4 regions of the Paenibacillus sp. FSL M7-0656 genome follow, and region 1 is predicted to be linked to each of the others. Evidence: predicted binding sites of a transcription regulator. Region 1 holds the regulator's gene; each other region holds the start of a gene.
The links. Region 1 encodes Rex, which represses fermentation and respiration genes when NADH is low (regulators of the CRP and FNR family bind a similar motif). Its sites were predicted from a motif close to TTGTGAAATATTTCACAA; they were not measured.

Region 1 (5,219 bases):
ATTTCTTTAATTCTCTAGTTATCTCACTCTATCTTGTTCTAGCTGTTCGGGAGTGTGTAGACCAGGTCCACCTGTTCTCCGTTGCTAAAACGATAAAAGCGATAGTGGTTATGCGTACCGTCTTTATAATACACTTGCCACACATATATTCCATTCACAACTCCGGGCATGATTCGTTTAATCTCACCGGCAGGAACTTCAGAACTGAAGCGATTGCGTATCTGCGCTTCGGACATGCCATTCTGCAGCAGCTCACTGTGTACAGCGTTTGCACCCTTAACCGGTTGATTGTTTGCATCGAATTTAACCCAGACCATAACATCCTGGTTATCCTTGTTTTTGCCGATCAGGGTCCAGTAGATGTTGTCAGAGCCTTCTTTGTCTCCCCAGATGTACTTGCGCAATTCATCATAGGATGTAATGCCCAGTTGCTCCTGTGCTGCTTGTATGGCGAGCGCTTCTTCCTTGCGTTGGTCCTGCGTGACATGGACGTAATAACGCTGAAGTCCAAACAGAATCAGAACCAGTGCAAGCAGCGAAATCCATATCCACTTCTTTTTTTTCTTCAAAAGCCGAACTTCCTTTCCCTATGATGCTGTCCTGCAATTAACGAGCAAGCAGACCATCAAATGCCAATTGAGACTCACGCAAAATGCGTTCTTCATCCAGTGTCAGACATTCGCCATGTTTCACCACTTGTTTCCCATCCACCCATACGTGCTCAACATCCTTGGCAGAAGCCGAATAGATTGTATGTGAGATCAGGTCTGTATGTGGATAGAAATGTGCCTGTTCAATGTCCAAGGCGATAAAGTCAGCCTTCATGCCGACCTGGAGTGCTCCGGTATTGTTCAAGAAGATGGATTTGGCACCGTATGACGTTCCGAGTAATAACGCTTCGCCTGCTGGCACTGCCGTCGGGTCACCAGATACACCTTTGTGAATCAATGCAGCCAGTCTCATTTCCTCGAACATATCCAGGTTGTTGTTGCTTGCCGGTCCGTCTGTTCCGAGTGACACGGTAACTCCTGCTTTCAGCAACGCAGGTACCCGCGCAACACCGGAAGCGAGTTTCAGGTTACTTCCCGGGTTATGGGATACAGCCACATCATGACGGGCCAGAATCTCAATCTCTTCGTCATTCAGATGCACCGCATGTGCAACCAGGGATGGACGAGAGAAAAAGCCCAGTTTCTCCAGATGTGCCACAGGACGCAGTCCATAATCAGCCACGTTCTGCTCGACTTCACGAAGCGTTTCCGACATATGTGTATGAAGGGGAAGGTTTAGGTCGTTCGCGACCTGCACAAGCTTCTCTATGTAGTCAGGAGGGCATGTATATGGTGCATGTGGCGAGATTACGGTTGTAATGCGACCATCTGCCTGTCCATTCCACTCACGCGCAAACGCAGCCGACTCCTCCAGCTTCCGCAATTGTTCTTCTTCCGAGCACAGCCCGATTACACCACGTGCCAGTGCTGCTCTAACGCCGGATTGCTCCACAACTTTGGCAACTTGATCCATGTGATCGTACATGTCCAGGAAAGCTGTAGTTCCGCCTTTCAACATTTCAAGCACCGATAGCGAAGTTCCCCAATATACGTCTTCTGAAGTCATTTTCGCTTCCATCGGCCACATTTTTTCCTGCAACCATACTTGCAATGCAAGATCGTCTCCGTGCCCTCTGAGCAACGACATCGCTGCATGACCATGCGTATTGATCAGACCCGGCAGGAAGAACAGTCCTTTTCCATCCACTTTGGTACAATTTTTGTCTTCATCCGGCAATGTCTCACCAATATGCACAATCTTGTCATTCTCAACAACCATGTATCCGTGGACCACGTTCCATGTTGTGCCGCCTTCATTAACGGCAAATTTGCCGTTGTGAATTACCCATCTATTTGTTGTCATCTTCCTCGTCGTCCTTTCCAGTCTCCAAGTAATAGGCCAAACTAAGCAGATCCGTTGTGAAGTCAGCATGGTGAATGCGGATATGCGGCGGTGTTTTTAGAATGGTTGGTGCAAAATTAAGGATCGCTTCAATTCCTGATTCAATAAGCTGATCGGCTACATTTTGGGCTTCCGTATCCGGAACCGTGATAATTCCGATGCGAATGTTTTCCGTTTTAACGGCTTCCGTCAATTCATCCATTGGTTTTACCGTCAAACTGTTGATTTGACTACCAATCTTCGGTCCGTATGCATCAAATACAGCAACAATTTTCATGTTGTCTTTCAGATACGCGTTATAGTTGGACAAGGCCTGTCCGAGATTACCCGCGCCTACCAGAGCCACATTAATTTGCTGATCGATTTTGAGAATGTGACGAATTTTTTCGATCAGATAGGATACATCATACCCGATCCCTTTACGACCAAAATCACCGAAGTAAGCCAGGTCTTTACGAATTTGGGCCGGATTCAGATCCAGCCTCTGTCCAAGCTCTTGAGAAGAAACAGTAGCCACCTCACGCTGATGCAACTCGTTCAAATAACGCAAGTATACAGGCAGACGTCGTACCACCGCTTCCGAAATTTTATCCGATTTCATTCTTGCTCCCCCTTACCAAGGCCACGATAAAATAATAGATGAAAAGATGAGCATTCTGTATAAAACTCAAAGATAAACGTGACATTTTATACGGAATGCTCCTTGTAATTTAGGTTATAAGTTCTTACGTGCAACTGCTTTAATCGGATACGGAAATATCTAATAAAGTTTAACGCCAAACGATAGTGTCATGCAATGATATAACGAACAAAACGACCATTATTTTTGTTCATTAGCAGGTTTTTCCAACCACTCGGTAATTCGTGGAACCATCTGCTCCGTGAGCATATGCTCCATTTTGGGACCAGGTAATGAATATAAAAAGAATTTACCGTAGTACGCTTCAATCACCCGTGTATCATAAACAATGACAATTCCTCTGTCCTTCGCTGTACGCACCAACCGGCCAAATCCCTGCTTGAAACGAATGACCGCTTGCGGCACGGACAGTTTCATGAACGGATTTTTCTTCTGTTCCTGAAGCAGCTCACTCTTGGCTTCCACCAACGGATGATTCGGTGGCTGGAAAGGCAATCGCACAATAGCGAGACAGGTTAGCGCCTCTCCCGGGATATCTACACCCTCCCAAAAGCTGCTTGTGCCCAGAAGTACCGTTGCTTTGGCATCTTGAAACCTGCGAGTCAATTTGGAACGACTTCCACTGTCAACGCCTTGCCCAAGCAACGAGATGTCGTTGCCAGACAGTGCCTCCTTCAGCGGATCATAGACCTGTCGCAACATCTTGTATGAAGTAAACAGAACCATCATGCGTCCACGCGTAGCAATTGCCGTCTCTGCAAGTGATTGCACCAGCATATTAACAAAGTGCGCATCACCCACACTTCCCTTCACACTCGGGAAATCACGCGGAATCACCAGAAGTGCCTGATCGCGATAGTTGAAAGGTGATGGCAGCATCGACGTTAACAGCCGATTATTCTCAGAGGCTTCCTGTAAGCCAAGCTGCTCAATCATGAACTGGAATGACTTATCTACCGAGAGCGTAGCCGATGTAAGCACAACACTTTTCTTTTTGTCAAAAAATAAATCCTTAAGTTGGGCACTGACATCTACAGGTACGGCATACAGCTGAAGAGATTTACTGCGGAACTGACCGCTGGCTTCCATCCAGTACACCGTTTTGGCGTCATCCATACGCATGAAGAAACGTAGATTCTCCTTCAATGTGGTCAGATCTTTCAGCAATCCTGTAATGTCCGTGATCAGACTATCCGATTGATAATCATCCTGATCCTCTTTCACTTCAAGCAGCAATTTGTCCCCTTTGCGAACCAAATCGCCCAGAGTCACATAGATCTGGTTCTCCAGATCCTGCAACTCCTGCCATTTTGCAGGTTTCTGAGATGCTTTCAGACGCAGTGAAAATTGCCCCGTCTCTCCCGGTGAAGCATCACTTCGTTCAGGCAAGAGACCAAACAAGGCATCGCTCATACGATCCCACAGCTCCTTAACTTCAAGAGCGAGCGGGAACATCTGATCCACCATGGAGCCCCATTGCACCGAATTTTCATGCCCGGAAAACTGCGAACGAAGCATAGGTAGCTGACCATTACGACTGTCTTTAAATAGGCGGGTCAGTGTATGAACCAAGGTGAAATATTTCATATGCATTCCAAGATGTTTACCAGCGACATCCTCCAGATGATGTGCCTCATCGATCACAAGACTCTCATAGGCTGGCAGCAGCTGATGCGCGGCTTTCACATCCGTAAATAATTTGGAGTGATTGGTGATTACGATATCAGACAACCCTGCTTCATGTTTGGCACGATGGTAGAAGCATTTACGGAACCATGGACAGGATCTTCCCAGACATGATTCGGATTCACTCTGTACGGTCTCCCAGAAGTCCCCTCCGCGTCCGCTAAGGTTAAGTTCCTCATCATCTCCGGTTTCGGTCTGCGTAAGCCAGACGATCATCTGAGCAGCTGTGAAATAATCCTCTTTCGGTGTGGCGAATTCACGTTTATTGATTTTGTGTTCAAATTTGCGCAGGCACAGGTAATGTCCACGTCCTTTGAATACAGCAGCCTTAAACGGGAACGGAACCACTTGAGTCAGCATCGGAATGTCCCGCTCTCTCAATTGCTCCTGCAGATTGATCGTATGCGTGCTAACCATAACTTTCTGTTCTTGCTTCACACTTTCATAAATAGCAGGCAACAGATACCCTAGAGATTTACCGGTACCCGTTCCAGCTTCGATCAAGAGATGTTTCTCTTCATCCAAGGCTTGCCTTACACTGCTGAACATCTGAGTCTGCGCTTCACGCTCTTCGTAATGATCCAGTGTATCCTTCAGATTCTCCCGAACCTGGTCCATAAACTGTTCGAAGCTTACACCATCGAGGGGGTTAGCCTCCCGCTCATCGCGTGGTGCACCAATATCGGTCCAATCACTTACATTAAGAGCAAGCTGACGATAATAGGTATGTCCGTCCAGGTCCTGAATCGGCTCTGCTTCCTTCTCACTGCGCATTCCGTCCAAAAACCAACCCAAGTCACTGTCTTCTGGTGCAAACAGGTCACTGAGGCGCTGAATCGTTATGAGCGGTAATTCCTTTAACTCATCCAGACACTTGAGTAGCACATAGGCTGTCGCCAGTGCATCACTGTCTGCCTGGTGAGGGCGATCATGTTGAAAT
Region 2 (5,219 bases), 2.4 Mb from region 1:
GATACTCAGCATCTGCTTCTACTAGAATCTCCGTAGCCCAATCCTTTGAATTCCGGTGATTATGAGCAAACCTATACGTTTCGCCATCTGCCTCGACTTCTTCCCGTTTCGATAACTGCAAATGGAGATCTACCGTTTCTTTCCCCTCTGGTTCTGGATCGCTATCTGTATCCCCACCTCCATCTCCGTTAGCCTTACCACTGTTCGCTCCATCATGACTCATTCCACCCTTGCCTTCTACAGCTTGCACCCCTGATATAACTGCACCAACATTTTCTTCATGACTCGCCAGATCATTCTTCCATGCGACAAGCCATTCGTCTTCCTGTTTCTGCTCGAAGGTTCGTGTTGGTGGGGCTGGTGTGAAATAAGACGTATCCACCGCATTGGGAATCAGGACAACCTGCCTTGGATCGGTATAGGTGCACGCAGCCCGGCAAAAGGTTTGGAAATGAGAATCCACGGATACAATGCGCACGAGTCCATCCAGAGCCAGTTGAATATGTTCCGCGACTTGTTGTTTGGTCTCCAGTGGCAGTCCGGGACGATCCCAGTTAATGCCGTGACAGATGCCAAGACTGCCAGGTTTGTAGGTGATGGGTTGCCACAGACAGCTGGCATAGATCACGGGACCGCGCGCTGCGGCTGCCATCCGGTCAAAGGCTTCCGGTACATTATCCATGTCGTACGAATAACCAAATACGTCAATCTGCTCCGTCCGAGTCTGGAATGCTTCAAAATAGGACAGCTGATGAACTTCGGGAATATGTCCGAGCCCTCGGATGACACTGCACAGATCCAGAATGTAGCGTTCCAGTCCACCACCAAATACCCGGCCGAATTCCCGGTTGTACCCGTCGGTGAAACTATGCGTCAGAATACTCACCACGCCCATCTCACGGTCCCTCCTTCCAGGGAATCAGCCGAGGTTCCGGATCGAGAATAGACTCGTAATGTGCAAGATTGCCCCACTCACCGCTAGGATCAATGCGCTTGTAACGCAAATATTTACGAACCCGGTCCTCGAGACTGCCTGCCCATCCGAGATGCTGAACCTTCAGCTCCGTGCTGACCCCGGGCAATACGGTGCAGGACAAGGGAAGACGGGGAACATGATGATTCTGTTGTGGATAAAAATAGGGATATCCAGGCATATACCGTACAAGTGAAGCCGTATGCCGCTTGTGAAGAGACCAGAGATCATCTTCCCGGTAGTGGGTCCGGCCACCCCACATATCGTAGAATCGAAATGCAAACCAGTCCGCATACTCCTGATTAATCAGAGTGCGTATGGCTTTCTTGGCCTCTGAGCTGTATAGCTCATCCGCATCAACCGAGATCAACCAGTCGGGACATGTTCCCGCAGCCGCTTGCCACAAGGTGTTGCGAAGTCGCCATTCCTCGGCGAACAGTGGTTTCTCCAATACCTCCAGACGGACCACCTTTGAATAGGCTTTGCATATGTCCGGTGTTCCGTCTGTGCTGGCATCGTCCACAATGACGATTTCATCCACGAACTCACTCAGATCATGCAATACTTCTTCAAGGTATCGGCCACGTTCATTGCGAACCTGGAGCATGGCGGTCAGCTTGTTGCCTTTGCTTTTGCGAACCCGACGAATGGAGAAAGGCTCTTTGAATACACTTGTTTCCTCTTGTGTTACAGCAGCATTCTGTTCTGCCTGACCTTGTGAATCATTCCAGTGATGCACTTGGCTTCGGATGTCCTGCGTTGGTTGTGCATGATCCGGGGTGTGATCTCCATTTTCCAATGCGTCTGTATGTGTTCGATCGACTGTTTCGGTTGGCGTGTAAGTGGTTTCGGTTCGGATATCCCTGTGCACCATTGGTCCATTCAACTGTTGTCTACGCTTCTTTGGGTCCAGCATCATGGCACCTCCCCAAGCAATTGCTGTACAGCATGATCCAACAGCTCCAGCTCGACAATCCGGACCAGCGCATCTTCATCCTCCAGTGCTGTCTCAAGGAAATGTCGGACTGCCCCGTGTCGTTCCCCTCGCAGTGCCAGCGCACTGCCGGATAATTGCTGGTAATCCCGGCGACTGGCATCATCCTGAATATCGACTGCATGCACCAGAGCCAGTGCTTCTTCCACACGTCCAGTCTCCTGGTAGATGCGGAATTTCCAATGTCTCGCCGTTTCTCCGCCAAGTTCGTCCAGGATACGCAGGGCGTTTCCGTAATCATCGTTCATACGGAGTAGTTCCGCTCGTACAAGTTGATCTTCTCCTGCCTCAAGCCAGCGACATAACTGTTCATAATGATGCCGTTCTTGTTCATCTGCTGCACTAATTCCATACACCCGCAGGGCGTCCTCCAACTGTCCAGCCCGGGCATGGATGGCAGACAGGAATCGATAATGGGAGACCACACAATCACTGCGACCATTCATGACCGCATGGGTGAAGGCCTCTTGCAACGAATGGACGGCCCGCGGATCTTCAAGCAAGTACTCATAGGCTGCCAGCAAAAAGGATATCGTCTCATGTGCACCTGCTTTGGCACGGAGCTGACGGTAGAAGTCGGCACGTACACTGCATTGAAGCAGGGTGACGCTATCTGGAGTGCCTGACAGGATCTGCCGTAGCGCATGCAAGAAGAGCAGTTCGTAGTCCCGGAGAGGGACTTCGAGATCATCCTTTTGCATCGTACCCGCAGGTGCAGGGTCTTCTCCGCCCAGCCAGATAGCACGTACGCCTTGGAATAACAGCTTCATATAACGTGTTTCGGAGGATGTGCCTACCAGATCGGCGATGCCGACCAGTTTGGAAATACTGCTCTCCCATAGCGGAGATTCTGCTTCGTTTCCAGCAGGCTCAGGGAGCAGGGCAATACATAGCTCAGGCTCCAGCGAAGCCGTAGCTATTAGCCAGTAGGGATGGGCGACCACGGCTACGGTGCGAGGTTCCAGCAATAGCTGCTCAGCCTCAGGGAGGGAGATGGCGGTAATGACCGGAGGTACATCTTCTGTTTGCGTCAGGCTGCTGACATAGTAGACCTCTCCCTCGATCGACAGCAGTGCAGCAATATCGGGATAGGGAAAGGATGACCAGCCTCCTTTGCGAGGGAAGAGAACATACCGGACAGGGGGCTGTGTTGTACTGGCCTTATCCAGGCTGGCTTCGGCGTCTTCACCTGGTAGTGGTGCAGGTTTTTCCATGAATAGTTCACCTCACCTTGACTGTAATATGGAGCGTCTTCACTCTGCATGTGCTTCATGCTTTCACTTCATATGTAAAGCCCTCACGGTACTTCGCATGATATGCCTGAGACTAACATATGGGCATTCCGTCCCAAACATGAGTATCTTCCATGAATAGATGCAGTTGGCATGCTGTGATAATAGGCTGAATTTTATCTTTTGTGTGACCAGGATCACTTTTTTTTGCTCTAGAGACGAAGATTGTGATAATTCTCACATGTATAAAATAGGTAATCTGGCACAATACGTTCATCAACGTATTTGGCGGACAGACAGCGAAGGTGCAGCTTCAATGCCAAATACGCATACTGCGAAGTGAACAGAAAGAAGGGGTAACGGTATGGATCCGATTATGTTATCGCGTATCCAATATGCACTTACAACGATTTTCCATTTCTTTTTTGTCCCGCTATCCATCGGTCTTGTACTGTTGGTTGCAATCATGGAGACGTTGTACGTTGTTAAGGGTAAGGAGATTTACAAAACGATGGCCAAGTTCTGGGGCAAGCTGTTCCTGATTAACTTCGCCGTCGGGGTAGTCACAGGTATTTTGCAAGAGTTCCAGTTTGGTATGAACTGGTCCGAGTACTCCCGATTTGTCGGGGACGTATTCGGTGCGCCACTGGCTATTGAAGCGCTACTGGCGTTTTTTATGGAGTCTACATTTATTGGATTGTGGATATTTGGATGGGATCGTTTGTCCAAAAAAGTGCATCTGGCCTGCATCTGGCTGGTGTTTGTCGGCACATTCCTGTCCGCGCTGTGGATTCTGGCAGCCAATTCATTTATGCAACATCCTGTTGGGTTTGAGATTAACAACGGCCGAGCCGAGATGAATGATTTTTTTGCACTCATCACAAATGGTCAGCTTCTCGTTGAGTTCCCACATACAGTCTTTGGGGCATTGATGACAGGGGCCTTCGTCGTAACCGGGATCAGTGCCTACAAATTGATGAAAAAGCAGGATGTGGAGATCTTCCGCAAATCGTTTAATATTGCGATCATTATCGCTCTTGTTTCTTCATTCGGCGTTGCATTCTCGGGTCACTTCCAGGCGCAATATCTGGTGGAGACACAGCCGATGAAGATGGCAGCAAGTGAGGGCACATGGACAACGACAGAAGATCCGGCGCCATGGACGGTGGTCGCTTTTATTGACCCGGATAAACAGGAGAGTACGGGTGAGATCAAAATCCCTGGATTGCTCAGTTATCTGTCCTACAGCAAGTTCTCCGGTAGTGTCAAAGGTATGAAGGAGCTTCAAGCTGAGTATGAACAGACGTATGGACCGGGGGACTACATCCCGCCGGTACGGACAACATTCTGGAGTTTCCGCATTATGATCGCAGCGGGTGGTTTAATGATTGCATTGGCGCTATACGGTACATTCCTAGCCATGCGTAAGAAGCTAGAGGTCGCTGGAAAGTGGTTTATGCGTCTGATGGTGTTCGCCATCTCCCTGCCGTTTATCGCCAATACGTCAGGTTGGATTATGACCGAGGTTGGAAGACAGCCATGGACAGTATTTGGCTATATGACAACCGAAGCCGGGGTCTCGCCGAACGTATCCGCAGGAATGATCCTGTTCTCGACCATCGCTTTTACCGCTGCGTATACGGTTCTCGGAATCGTGATGGTATACCTGTTCGTACGTGAGATCAAGGCAGGACCGTTTGCGGTCGAGAAGCCAGAAGATCACGATGAATCGGCCGATCCGTTCGGCGTGGATGGAGGTTATTCCGTTGTCACTAAGTGAGTTGTGGTTTTTGCTGATTGCCGTATTGTTTGTTGGTTTCTTCTTTTTGGAAGGTTTTGATTTTGGTGTGGGGATGTCTACAGGCATTATTGCCAAAACAGACCGTGAACGTCGGACTCTGATCAACTCGATCGGTCCGTTCTGGGATGGTAATGAGGTATGGCTGATTACGGCAGGGGGCGCGATGTTTGCTGCCTTCCCGCACTGGTATGCCACGTTGTTCAGTGGTTTTTACCTGCC
Region 3 (5,219 bases), 230 kb from region 1:
CATTATCGCACTCGGCGGTGGATCACCGATGGATGCTGCCAAAGCCATGTGGTTGTTCTATGAATATCCGGACACGGACTTCAACGATCTGAAACAAAAATTCATGGATATCCGCAAACGGATCTACAAATATCCACGTCTCGGCGTAAAAGCCAAATTTGTAGCGATCCCAACCACATCGGGTACAGGTTCTGAAGTGACATCGTTCGCGGTTATCACAGATAAAAATCAAGGTAACACCAAATATCCATTGGCCGACTATGAGCTGACACCAGACGTAGCGATTGTCGATCCGGAGTTCGTATACTCCCTGCCTAAAACGGCCGTTGCCGACACAGGAATGGACGTACTGACGCATGCGATTGAAGCTTATGTATCTGTTATGGCAAATGATTACACGGATGGACTTGCGATCAAAGCAATCCAATTGGTATTCCAATACCTGGAGCAATCTGCGCTGCAAGGAGATAAACTGGCACGTGAGAAAATGCATAATGCTTCCACAATTGCAGGTATGGCGTTTGCCAACGCATTCCTGGGCATCAACCACAGCTTGGCGCACAAATGGGGCGGTCAGTATCACACCGCACACGGACGCACCAATGCCATTCTGATGCCACACGTCATTCGTTACAACGCAAAAAAACCGACCAAATTTGCATCGTTCCCGAAATATTCGCACTTTGTAGCGGATGAGCGGTATGCCGAAATTGCCCGCATACTGGGATTGCCTGCTCGTACGACAGAAGAAGGTGTAACCAGTCTTATCAATGCCATCCGTAACCTGAACAAAATCTTGGGCATTGAAGAATCGTTCCAGGAAATCGGATTTGATGCCAAAGACTTTGAAGCACATGTCGATTATCTGGCTGACCGTGCCTTCGAAGACCAATGTACAACCGCCAATCCGAAGTTGCCGCTGGTAACTGAACTGGCCGATGTATACCGCAACGCTTTCTACGGAAAGTTTGAATAATAAATTTAGAACGAAGCGTGCCTTACGGCAAGAAGATCAGGGTTCCCCGAGAGGGGAGCCCCGATTGCCGTCTTTAACACAATAACGAGAGGGCAGAAAAACAGAAGAGCGAAGCACCTGTTTTTCAGGGTTTATTCTAAGATTTGGTTTGCCCGAGCATAGAGGAGCAAAGGGTTCTATAGAGGTTACACGGAATTCGTGATGTGGCTGTTTGAGCCAGATGTTCACACAATAACGAGTGGGCAGAAAAAACTGAAGAAGCGGAGCGTTCGCCTTTATCCCCGGATTTTCCCCTTTGAAATATAAAATTGAAAAAATCCGGGGATAACAGCGATCGGAAGTTGTTCTGCCCGCGCGGTGGCTAAGTGTGAATTTACAGGGGTCAATGCGACACAGCGCAGATGGAGTGAGTTAGTTCACTGGCTTTGTGACAAAAATCACAGATGATGAAAGCCCCAAGTCGTATACTGAAAATGTAAGAAAAACATTCATCCCGCGGTTCCGGTTCCCAAGTAGAGAGAACATGTTCCGGTTTATGTGAAACAATTCACATTAATCGCGGCTCTGGGCACACAATGCTACGAATGAAGCAAGATGTTATGTGTCCAGAAATCCAAATTAGTGGAGGGATTACGATGTCGGTGATTGAAAAAGATGTCAAACAACAAACAGGCTGGAGAAACTTTACCAAAGGAACATGGACCAAATCCGTAGATGTGAATGATTTTCTGGCACACAACTTGTCTCCGTATTACGGTGACGAAGCATTTCTCGCAGGTGCAACCCAGAATACCAAAGAATTGTGGGAGATCGTATCTGATCTGACCAAAAAAGAACGGGATAACGGCGGTGTCCTTGACGTTGACGTGAACACACCAGGTACTATTATTTCTCACCAACCCGGTTATCTGGATCAATCCAAAGAGCAGATTGTCGGCGTTCAGACCGATGCTCCGTTCAAACGTTCCATTCAACCAACAGGCGGAATTCGCATGATGATTGACGCATGTGAGGCATATGGCTTTGAAATGCCACAGGGCGTCATTGATATATTTACAAACATTCGCAAAACACATAACCAAGGTGTATTCGATGCTTATACTTCCGACATGCGTGCAGCGCGTAAAGCAGGAATTATTACAGGTCTGCCAGATGCTTACGGCCGTGGCCGGATCATCGGTGACTATCGTCGTGTAGCTTTGTACGGGGTAGACTTCCTGATTCGTAACAAAAAAGGCGAACTGAATGCACTCGAAGTTGATGTTATTGATGAAGATGTCATTCGTCTGCGGGAAGAATTGTCTGAACAGATTCGTGCATTGCAAGAATTGAAACAATTGGGCGATATGCACGGGTTCGATATTTCCTTGCCAGCGACAACAGCAAAAGAAGCATTCCAATGGTTGTACTTCGGTTATCTGGCTGCGATCAAAGAACAGAACGGTGCTGCGATGTCACTCGGACGTGTATCTTCTTTCCTGGATATCTACATTGAACGTGACCTGCAAGAAGGGATTTTGTCCGAAGAACAGGCTCAGGAATTGGTTGACCATTTTGTAATGAAACTGCGGATTGTCAAATTCCTGCGTACACCGGATTACAACGAACTGTTCAGTGGAGATCCAACATGGGTGACAGAGTCCATCGGTGGTATGTCCGTGAATGGTGAAACACGTGTAACCAAAAACAGCTTCCGTTTCCTGCATACGCTGCACAACCTGGGTCCTGCACCAGAACCAAACTTGACTGTTCTCTGGTCAACGAAACTTCCAGAAGCTTTCAAAGATTATTGCAGTAAAGTATCCATCGAAACCAGCTCAATCCAGTATGAAAATGATGATCTGATGCGTCCGATCTACGGTGACGATTACGGTATTGCATGCTGTGTGTCGGCGATGAAGATCGGAAAACAAATGCAATTCTTCGGCGCTCGTGCCAACCTGGCAAAAGCTCTCCTGTATGCGATCAACGGTGGTCGTGACGAGAAATCCGGAGCACAAGTTGGACCTGAGTATCCTGCCATTACTAGCGAAGTGCTGGATTACAATGAGGTTATGAAACGCTTCAAACCAATGATGGAGTGGCTGGCTAAGCTGTATATGAACACCCTCAACGTCATTCACTACATGCACGATAAATACAGCTATGAGCGTATCGAAATGGCATTACATGACCGTGACATTGTACGTACGATGGCTTGCGGTATCGCTGGTCTGTCGGTTACAGCAGATTCACTGAGTGCGATCAAATATGCCAAAGTAAAACCAATTCGTAACGAACAAGGCATCGCTGTTGATTTCGAAATCGAAGGAGACTTCCCTTGTTACGGTAACAATGAAGACAGCGTAGACAGCATTGCTGTTGAACTGGTCGAGAACTTCATGGGCATGATTCGCAAGCACAAAGCTTACCGTAACGCAGTTCCAACACAATCCGTTCTGACGATCACTTCCAACGTGGTATATGGTAAGAAAACAGGGACTACACCGGATGGTCGTAAAGCAGGTGAACCATTTGCTCCAGGTGCAAACCCAATGCATGGTCGTGACAAAAAAGGTGCACTGGCATCCCTTGGCTCGGTAGCCAAATTGCCTTATGAACACAGTCTTGACGGGATTTCCAATACCTTCTCCATCGTGCCAAAAGCATTGGGTAAAGAGGAGACTACACGTAAATCCAATCTGACTGCGATGATGGATGGTTACTTCGGTCAAAACGCTCATCACCTGAACGTTAACGTATTTGATCGTCAGCAATTGATTGATGCGATGGATCACCCGGAAAGCTATCCACAACTGACTATACGGGTATCCGGATATGCCGTTAACTTCATTAAATTGACTCGTGAACAACAGTTGGATGTCATCAACCGTACGTTCCATGGCTCGATGTAAGTAATTTGCAAGTAGAAGACCGCTAGAGCAAGGCATTCCAAATCATATTAAACGCACAGCGGATGCGGATACAGAAAGGAAGAGGCAGCATGGTTAACGGACATATTCATTCACTCGAAACTTTCGGGACGGTTGACGGCCCAGGCATCCGCTTTGTGCTTTTTATGCAAGGATGTCTACTCAAGTGTCAATATTGCCACAACCCTGATACATGGGCGCTGGATGGCGGAAAAGAAATGACGCTTGAGGAGGTACTGGCTGAAATTGAGCCTTACCTGTCTTACTACCGCAGCTCCGGAGGCGGGCTCACGATATCTGGTGGAGAACCAACGTTACAGGCTCACTTTGTAGCCGAAATCTTCAAGGAAGTGAAGCGGCGCTGGGGATTGCATACGACACTGGACAGCAACGGATTTAACGAACCGGAACGGATTCACGATCTCCTGGATCACACAGACCTGGTTCTGCTGGACCTCAAGCATATTGATGATGAGAAACACATCAAGTTGACAGGCAAATCCAACGAGAGAACGTTGAAAACGGCCAAGTGGTTATCGGAGCAAGGTCGGAAAATGTGGATACGCCACGTGTATGTTCCTGGCATTCATAACGAGGAAGAGGATTTGCTTAACCTCGGACGGTTTATTGGAACATTAAATGGCGTCGAGAAGTTCGAAATTCTTCCATACCATCAGATGGGGATCTACAAATGGGAGGCGCTCGGCAAAGTATATCCACTGGATGGAGTTCCTTCACCAAGTGAAGAAGAAGTGGAGCGGGCGTATCGCCTGATCGAACAAGGTCGCCAGGAAACGGCTGGCGTGGCTTGTTCAGGTAAGTAAATACAGTTATATACAGGATCTATATAATTTGGACTAATTTTTTACACGAGAACGAAGAGGACAGAAATAAGCTGGAGAAGCGGAGCGTTCGCCTAAAAGCTTTCTGCAAGAAAGCTACATCGGAAGCATATGCTATCCCCAGATTTTCACCTTTGTAAAATTGAATTAAAAATAATCTGGGGATAACAGCGATCGGAAGGTTGTTCTGTCATCGGAGTGGCAAGTGTAATTATTTTTAAGTTCAACTTATATTTCAACCCAAGCAGTCCTTGCGAACATGTTTCGCAGGGGCTGTTTTTTTGCTGTTATCCATTGTAAATGTAAGATTATGGGTTCAGTGAAGGATTTTATCCCTCCATTGATGAATTGTCATCCTTACGATGTAAGCTCCGGCTTTTTATAATCAGAGTGTAAAGCCAAATGCTCAATATCTTGAGGAGGGTCAACCAGATGAAAAAAAGAATGACATTACTACTTTCATTATTGCTTATCACTTCATGGACTTTG
Region 4 (5,219 bases), 230 kb from region 1:
AACACTTCGATCGCTACTGGCATTTGGCGTTGACGCAGATAGTGTTCTACCTTTTCAACATATCCAAGCTTCACCATCATGGCATCCGTAATAATGGCCACACGTGTGATGTCAGGCATTTTGGCAAGATACTGTGTTGCTCCTTTTTCGAAGTAGACTTTGTTCGGTACTTTGAACCATTGCATATTCACGGTACGGCGAGCCACCCTTTTCACATTGATTAAGTTCACAGCGGTTACGTTGGAAGAAGTCGAGTTACGTCCGTATGATCCGCATCCCAGTGTCAATGACGGCATGTTTGTGTTGTAGATATCCCCGATTGCACCGTGTGTGGATGGTGAGTTCACAATAATCCGTCCAGTTTGCAGACGATCTGCGAATTTGCCAATCACTTCTTCATTTGTTGAATGGATAACCGAGGAGTGACCCATGCCGCCAAAAGCAACCACTTCTGCTGCACGTTCAATGCCCTCTGCTGCCGTTTTAACTTTGTAACAAGCCAGTACCGGGCTTAATTTCTCAGCCGACAATGGGAATTTGGTACCTACCCCTTCAATTTCGGCCACGAGAATTTTGGTGCCTGCTGGAACTTCAATACCGCACAATTTGGCAATGCTCACCGCAGATTGACCAACAATCGCCGGGTTCACCGCACATTTCTCGGCATTAATCGCACCTGCTGTCAATTTTGCTGCTTCATCTTTGTTAACAAAGTAACAGCCATTTGCAATCATTTTTTTCTTCACTTGATCAAAGATCGGTTCTTCAATGATGACCGCTTGCTCGGAAGCACAGATCATGCCGTTGTCGAAAGACTTGGACAGAATCAAATCCGTTACTGCCTGATTGATATCCGCGCTTTTCTCGATAAAGCAAGGTACGTTACCCGGTCCTACGCCCAGTGCAGGTTTACCACAGCTGTACGCTGCACGTACCATGCCTGATCCGCCTGTTGCCAGAATGAGAGCCACATCATTGTGATTCATCAGTTCGTTTGTACGATCCATGGAAGGATCATCAATCCACTGGATACAATCTGCTGGTGCACCATGTTTCACAGCCGCTTCCAGCAGGATTTTGGCAGCTTCCCGGCTACAATTCTGTGCAGATGGGTGGAAGCCAAAGATGATTGGGTTACGCGTCTTGATGGAAATCAATGCTTTAAACATCGTCGTTGATGTTGGGTTGGTAACTGGTGTAATACCCATGATGATGCCGACCGGCTCCGCAATTTTCTGGAAGCTTTCATACTCGTTATCTTCAATCACACCTACGGTTTTATCGTACTTGATGCTGTGGTACACATATTCTGTTGCAAATATATTTTTGGTGATTTTATCCTCATACACTCCGCGGCCTGTTTCTTCTACGGCCATCTTGGCAAGCATCATGTGTTTATCCAGACCCGCAAGTGCCATCGCTTGCACAATCCGGTCAATCTGCTTCTGGTCCATCTTCATGAATGCGGCGTGTGCTTTATTCGCTTTGTCGATTAACGTTTGAATATACTGACCTGCTGTCGGTTCTTTTGCTGGGGCGACTTCGTTCTTTACAGCCATCTCCCTCATCCTCCTAAAGGTTCGTATTAGTTTGTCTCTCTCGTTTACATTCACATCGTAACATGACAATAAACTTAATTATGTGATTTTTTTCACAAAGTATAACAAATTTAATTTAAGTTTTGTAGTGTCCTTCATACGACCATTTTCACTTCCTATTTAAAATATAGAGCTGTAAAATTCATCCTCTCCATCAAAAGTGAATTTTATCACAATGTTTGAAATTTCGTCATTTTTGCCCCCTTTCCTTCCCCCTCAAACGGTAAGATTAGGTATATACTGAACTTAAAAATTGAACCACCGCAATTTGTACCGTCCTTCCTCCCGGCCGAGATGACCCTGATCAGGACGGCAACGGTTTGCGGCGAACCTCGGAGGCTACTGCTTACTACAGAAGGTCGTCCGATGGACATAAAGGGGAGATAGACTTATGAGAGAACTAACAACTGTACTGGAAAAGCGCGGTAATACTAACTGTTTCTCGGAAGCAAATTTCAACCATCTGCTGGTTACCATGAAAGATAGAACCTATCCGGAAGGTACACATCTGTACTGGGAAGGCGACATCTCTGACAAACTTTATTATATGAAACGGGGTCGTGCCCAGATCACCAAATCCACGGATGAAGGCAAGGAACTGATCATGTACATGTATCAATCCGGTGATATGATTGGGCAGGCTGATCCCTTCTTTGGCTCTAAACACAGCTTCTCAGCGGAAGTATTGGAGGACAGTGAGATCGGTGTACTGGAACATAAAGACCTGGAAATGTTAATCTGCCAGCATTGTGACTTCGCGATCGATTTTATGAAATGGATGGGCATCCACCACCGGTTGACACAGACCAAATTCAGGGATCTCATGTTATATGGCAAACCGGGTGCACTCTGCTCCACCCTCATTCGGTTGTCGAATTCGTATGGTGAGCCTCATGGAGAGCATGTCATTATTCACAAAAAAATTACCCACACGGATCTATCCAATATGATTGGAGCCACTCGTGAAAGTGTAAACCGCATGTTAAGCGACCTGCGTAAGAAAGATGGGATTGAATATGACAATGGCATGATTGTCATCAAAGATCTGAAGATGCTACAAGGAATCTGTCACTGTGAGCTTTGCCCGAACGAGATCTGTCGTATTTAATATTTGACTATGCTGATCGGATCTTGCTTATATATTTAATGAAAAAAAGCCCAGTTCTCTAAAAAGAGATTGGGCTTCTTGGTATACTTAGGATGCATTGGTTAATTCAAGCTTAACCGCATCACGTGGATTCAATTTCATGTCCAGACCATTTTCCATTAATTCTTTGTCATTCACCATAATGACCCACCGCTCATTCATACGAGGCGTGACATTCTCGACCGAAACGACAAATTTGTTATTCTCCGACATTCTTACAATGCCGCTGGACTTCAACACATCACGAACTGTGCACTCTTGAACGTAGACGCCGGCATATTGACGATTAAGGGTTGGCATAATGTTTCCACCGCTAACCTTGAGTAACGTTGTCTGATATGCAACGCCATCCCCCCCACTGTCAGCGGCTTTCACGTAAATGATCACTTCATCTTTGGCATGAAGCTCCATGTCCCAATCTTCCTGTTCAATATCCTTGCCGTTTAATTTGACAGCCCAGCTAAGCGAAGAATCCAGAGAAACTTCACCGACGGATTGAATCCGTTTGCCATCTGCCGTAAAATCAACCAGTCCGCTATTGAGTAATGCTTTTTTGAGTGTCAAACCCTCACTAAAATCTCGCTTAATGGACTTTGTTGCATCAGGCAAAAACGTACTGCCATCTACAGCCACTGTGATTGTATTCGCTGTTTCTGTCTCCTTGACAATTGGCTGCTCAGAAGGCTGTGTCTCACTACAACCAGCCAAGATCGCCAGTAGGAGCAAACATACACCTATGTAACCGGGGATTTTCTTCATCATGTAGGTAACACCACCCTGCGTAAAATCATTCACCCTGTTGTCCATAACCTCTATTATGGCACAACCTTCGGCAAAAAAAAGTGTCAAAGCCGTTACTTTTATAGGCTACCGCCTGCAAATAAGGCTTGTACAAGAAAGAGAGCCTGCACACAGGCTCTCCAATCTATATCATTTTTATGTTCTCATTGGTTACGTTATCATTGGACACTAGCCTGCATGTATGTCCGTCCTCCATCGCCATCTTTCAGATATGGATTAAGCCCGAAGAACTGCTCCTCAGATACGTATACACCTGTCAGCAATCGCCCTTCAAGCAATCCACCGTCAACCTGCACGCAACATGAAGGTGCGTCTACATACTCCTGATACAACGGAATCTGCCCATATTGTTGATGGACCTTAAATACCTTGCCTTGCTCATGCAAAGGCCGTTCCGAGAAATAGGTAGGCACAATATAACGGGCAATGACATCCAGCTCCTGCACGCTATAAAAGGGTTCATCACCAAGCCATGGCGCAAACATTCGAATCTTCTCATATTGTGACCAGACAACCGCCTGAATCAGCATTTCTGCCTGAACCAGCCGTCCTTCTCCCACATTTAAAGCCAATTGCTTACCACGGATAGTTTCTTCCATCTGAGACATCGTTGAATCAGGTTGTCCCAGCTCACATCCGATACACTTCCAGCCCCTGGACGTTTGAATCCATTTTTGCAGCACCGCCGGAGCTAATTTCGGACCATCGCTGTTCACAGAATGCGTATTCACTTCGGCAAGATCATCCTTAACCGAACGGGAATATGCTGTGCGCTTAAACAACTCTGCAGCTTTTTTGTAAATTAGATGGACCTGAATGGATGCGCTCTCAAGTTCTGCAATATCTTTTTTGCCGTAGCGTACTTCACGGGATAAGCTTTCTTCTCTCATGACAAGTGGGCCTCCTTCGCTCCGGCCGTCTGTGGCCATTTTCTATAGATTATACTACAACTCATGACAACATGTGCATAGCCCAAGAGAAAAACGCCGATCAACATAGTACTTAAGACAAAAACCCCTGATTTCCACAGAAATCAGGAGTCTATGTCATTCATGCAACAAAAGTGGGTGATATTGCTTATGCGTTAGTCAACCCACTGCTCAGCCCAGTCTTGAATTTGATTCATGACAGGCTGGAGCGCTCTACCTTTATCCGTCAGTTCATATTCAATACGAACTGGCGTCTCGGGATAGACGTGACGAACCAGAATACCTTCACTCTCCAGATCTTTCATCCGTTCGGATAACATCTTATCACTCATGGATGGAATCAGATTGGAGATATCCTTGAATCGCTTCGAACCACTCATCAATGTTTGAATAATTAAACCATTCCAGCGCTTGCCCAAAAAAGAAAACGCCGTCTCAAAACGCGGACACATCCGCAAGTCTTGACCTTCCACATTAATCACCTCTTTAGAGATCACTCAAATCAACTTACATTTTGTTAGTATATTTCATAATAACATATTTAAGCTTCAAAGAAAACGCCTGCAACTAAAAAGTTTAAATTTTAGAAGCATATCATCCAAAATGGATCATACATCCCAGTATACATTACACGCTACGTCGTCACCATGGGAAATATCGTATAACTTCCCCATAGTACTATCTTACCCAAAAAGAACCCAGCTGCCACAGTCATCAATGACTCGGAGAAGGGTTCTTTTTGAA

Region 2: a site for Rex is predicted at 3,425-3,442, ahead of MHI01_RS20510 (cytochrome ubiquinol oxidase subunit I). Genes of this name have one in related genera too.
Region 3: a site for Rex is predicted at 1,512-1,529, ahead of pflB (formate C-acetyltransferase). Genes of this name have one in related genera too.
Region 4: a site for Rex is predicted at 1,640-1,657, ahead of adhE (bifunctional acetaldehyde-CoA/alcohol dehydrogenase). Genes of this name have one in related genera too.

The regions. Positions count from the first base shown of each region.
Region 1 is NZ_JBBOOT010000001.1:6,986,099-6,991,317, reverse strand. Features, by position in the region: gene MHI01_RS30710 (DUF5590 domain-containing protein) at 39-569, opposite strand; gene MHI01_RS30705 (amidohydrolase) at 607-1,914, opposite strand; gene MHI01_RS30700 (redox-sensing transcriptional repressor Rex) at 1,901-2,554, opposite strand; gene dinG (ATP-dependent DNA helicase DinG) at 2,774-5,219, opposite strand, start outside.
Region 2 is NZ_JBBOOT010000001.1:4,627,145-4,632,363, forward strand. Features, by position in the region: gene MHI01_RS20495 (glycosyltransferase family 4 protein) at 1-895, opposite strand, end outside; gene MHI01_RS20500 (glycosyltransferase) at 897-1,889, opposite strand; gene MHI01_RS20505 (tetratricopeptide repeat protein) at 1,889-3,181, opposite strand; gene MHI01_RS20510 (cytochrome ubiquinol oxidase subunit I) at 3,564-4,979, shown strand; gene cydB (cytochrome d ubiquinol oxidase subunit II) at 4,924-5,219, shown strand, end outside.
Region 3 is NZ_JBBOOT010000001.1:6,757,624-6,762,842, forward strand. Features, by position in the region: gene adhE (bifunctional acetaldehyde-CoA/alcohol dehydrogenase) at 1-976, shown strand, start outside; gene pflB (formate C-acetyltransferase) at 1,612-3,870, shown strand; gene pflA (pyruvate formate-lyase-activating protein) at 3,960-4,712, shown strand; gene MHI01_RS29570 (ABC transporter substrate-binding protein) at 5,163-5,219, shown strand, end outside.
Region 4 is NZ_JBBOOT010000001.1:6,752,327-6,757,545, reverse strand. Features, by position in the region: gene adhE (bifunctional acetaldehyde-CoA/alcohol dehydrogenase) at 1-1,559, opposite strand, end outside; gene MHI01_RS29550 (Crp/Fnr family transcriptional regulator) at 1,990-2,706, shown strand; gene MHI01_RS29545 (hypothetical protein) at 2,794-3,507, opposite strand; gene MHI01_RS29540 (hypothetical protein) at 3,705-4,436, opposite strand; gene MHI01_RS29535 (winged helix-turn-helix transcriptional regulator) at 4,631-4,927, opposite strand.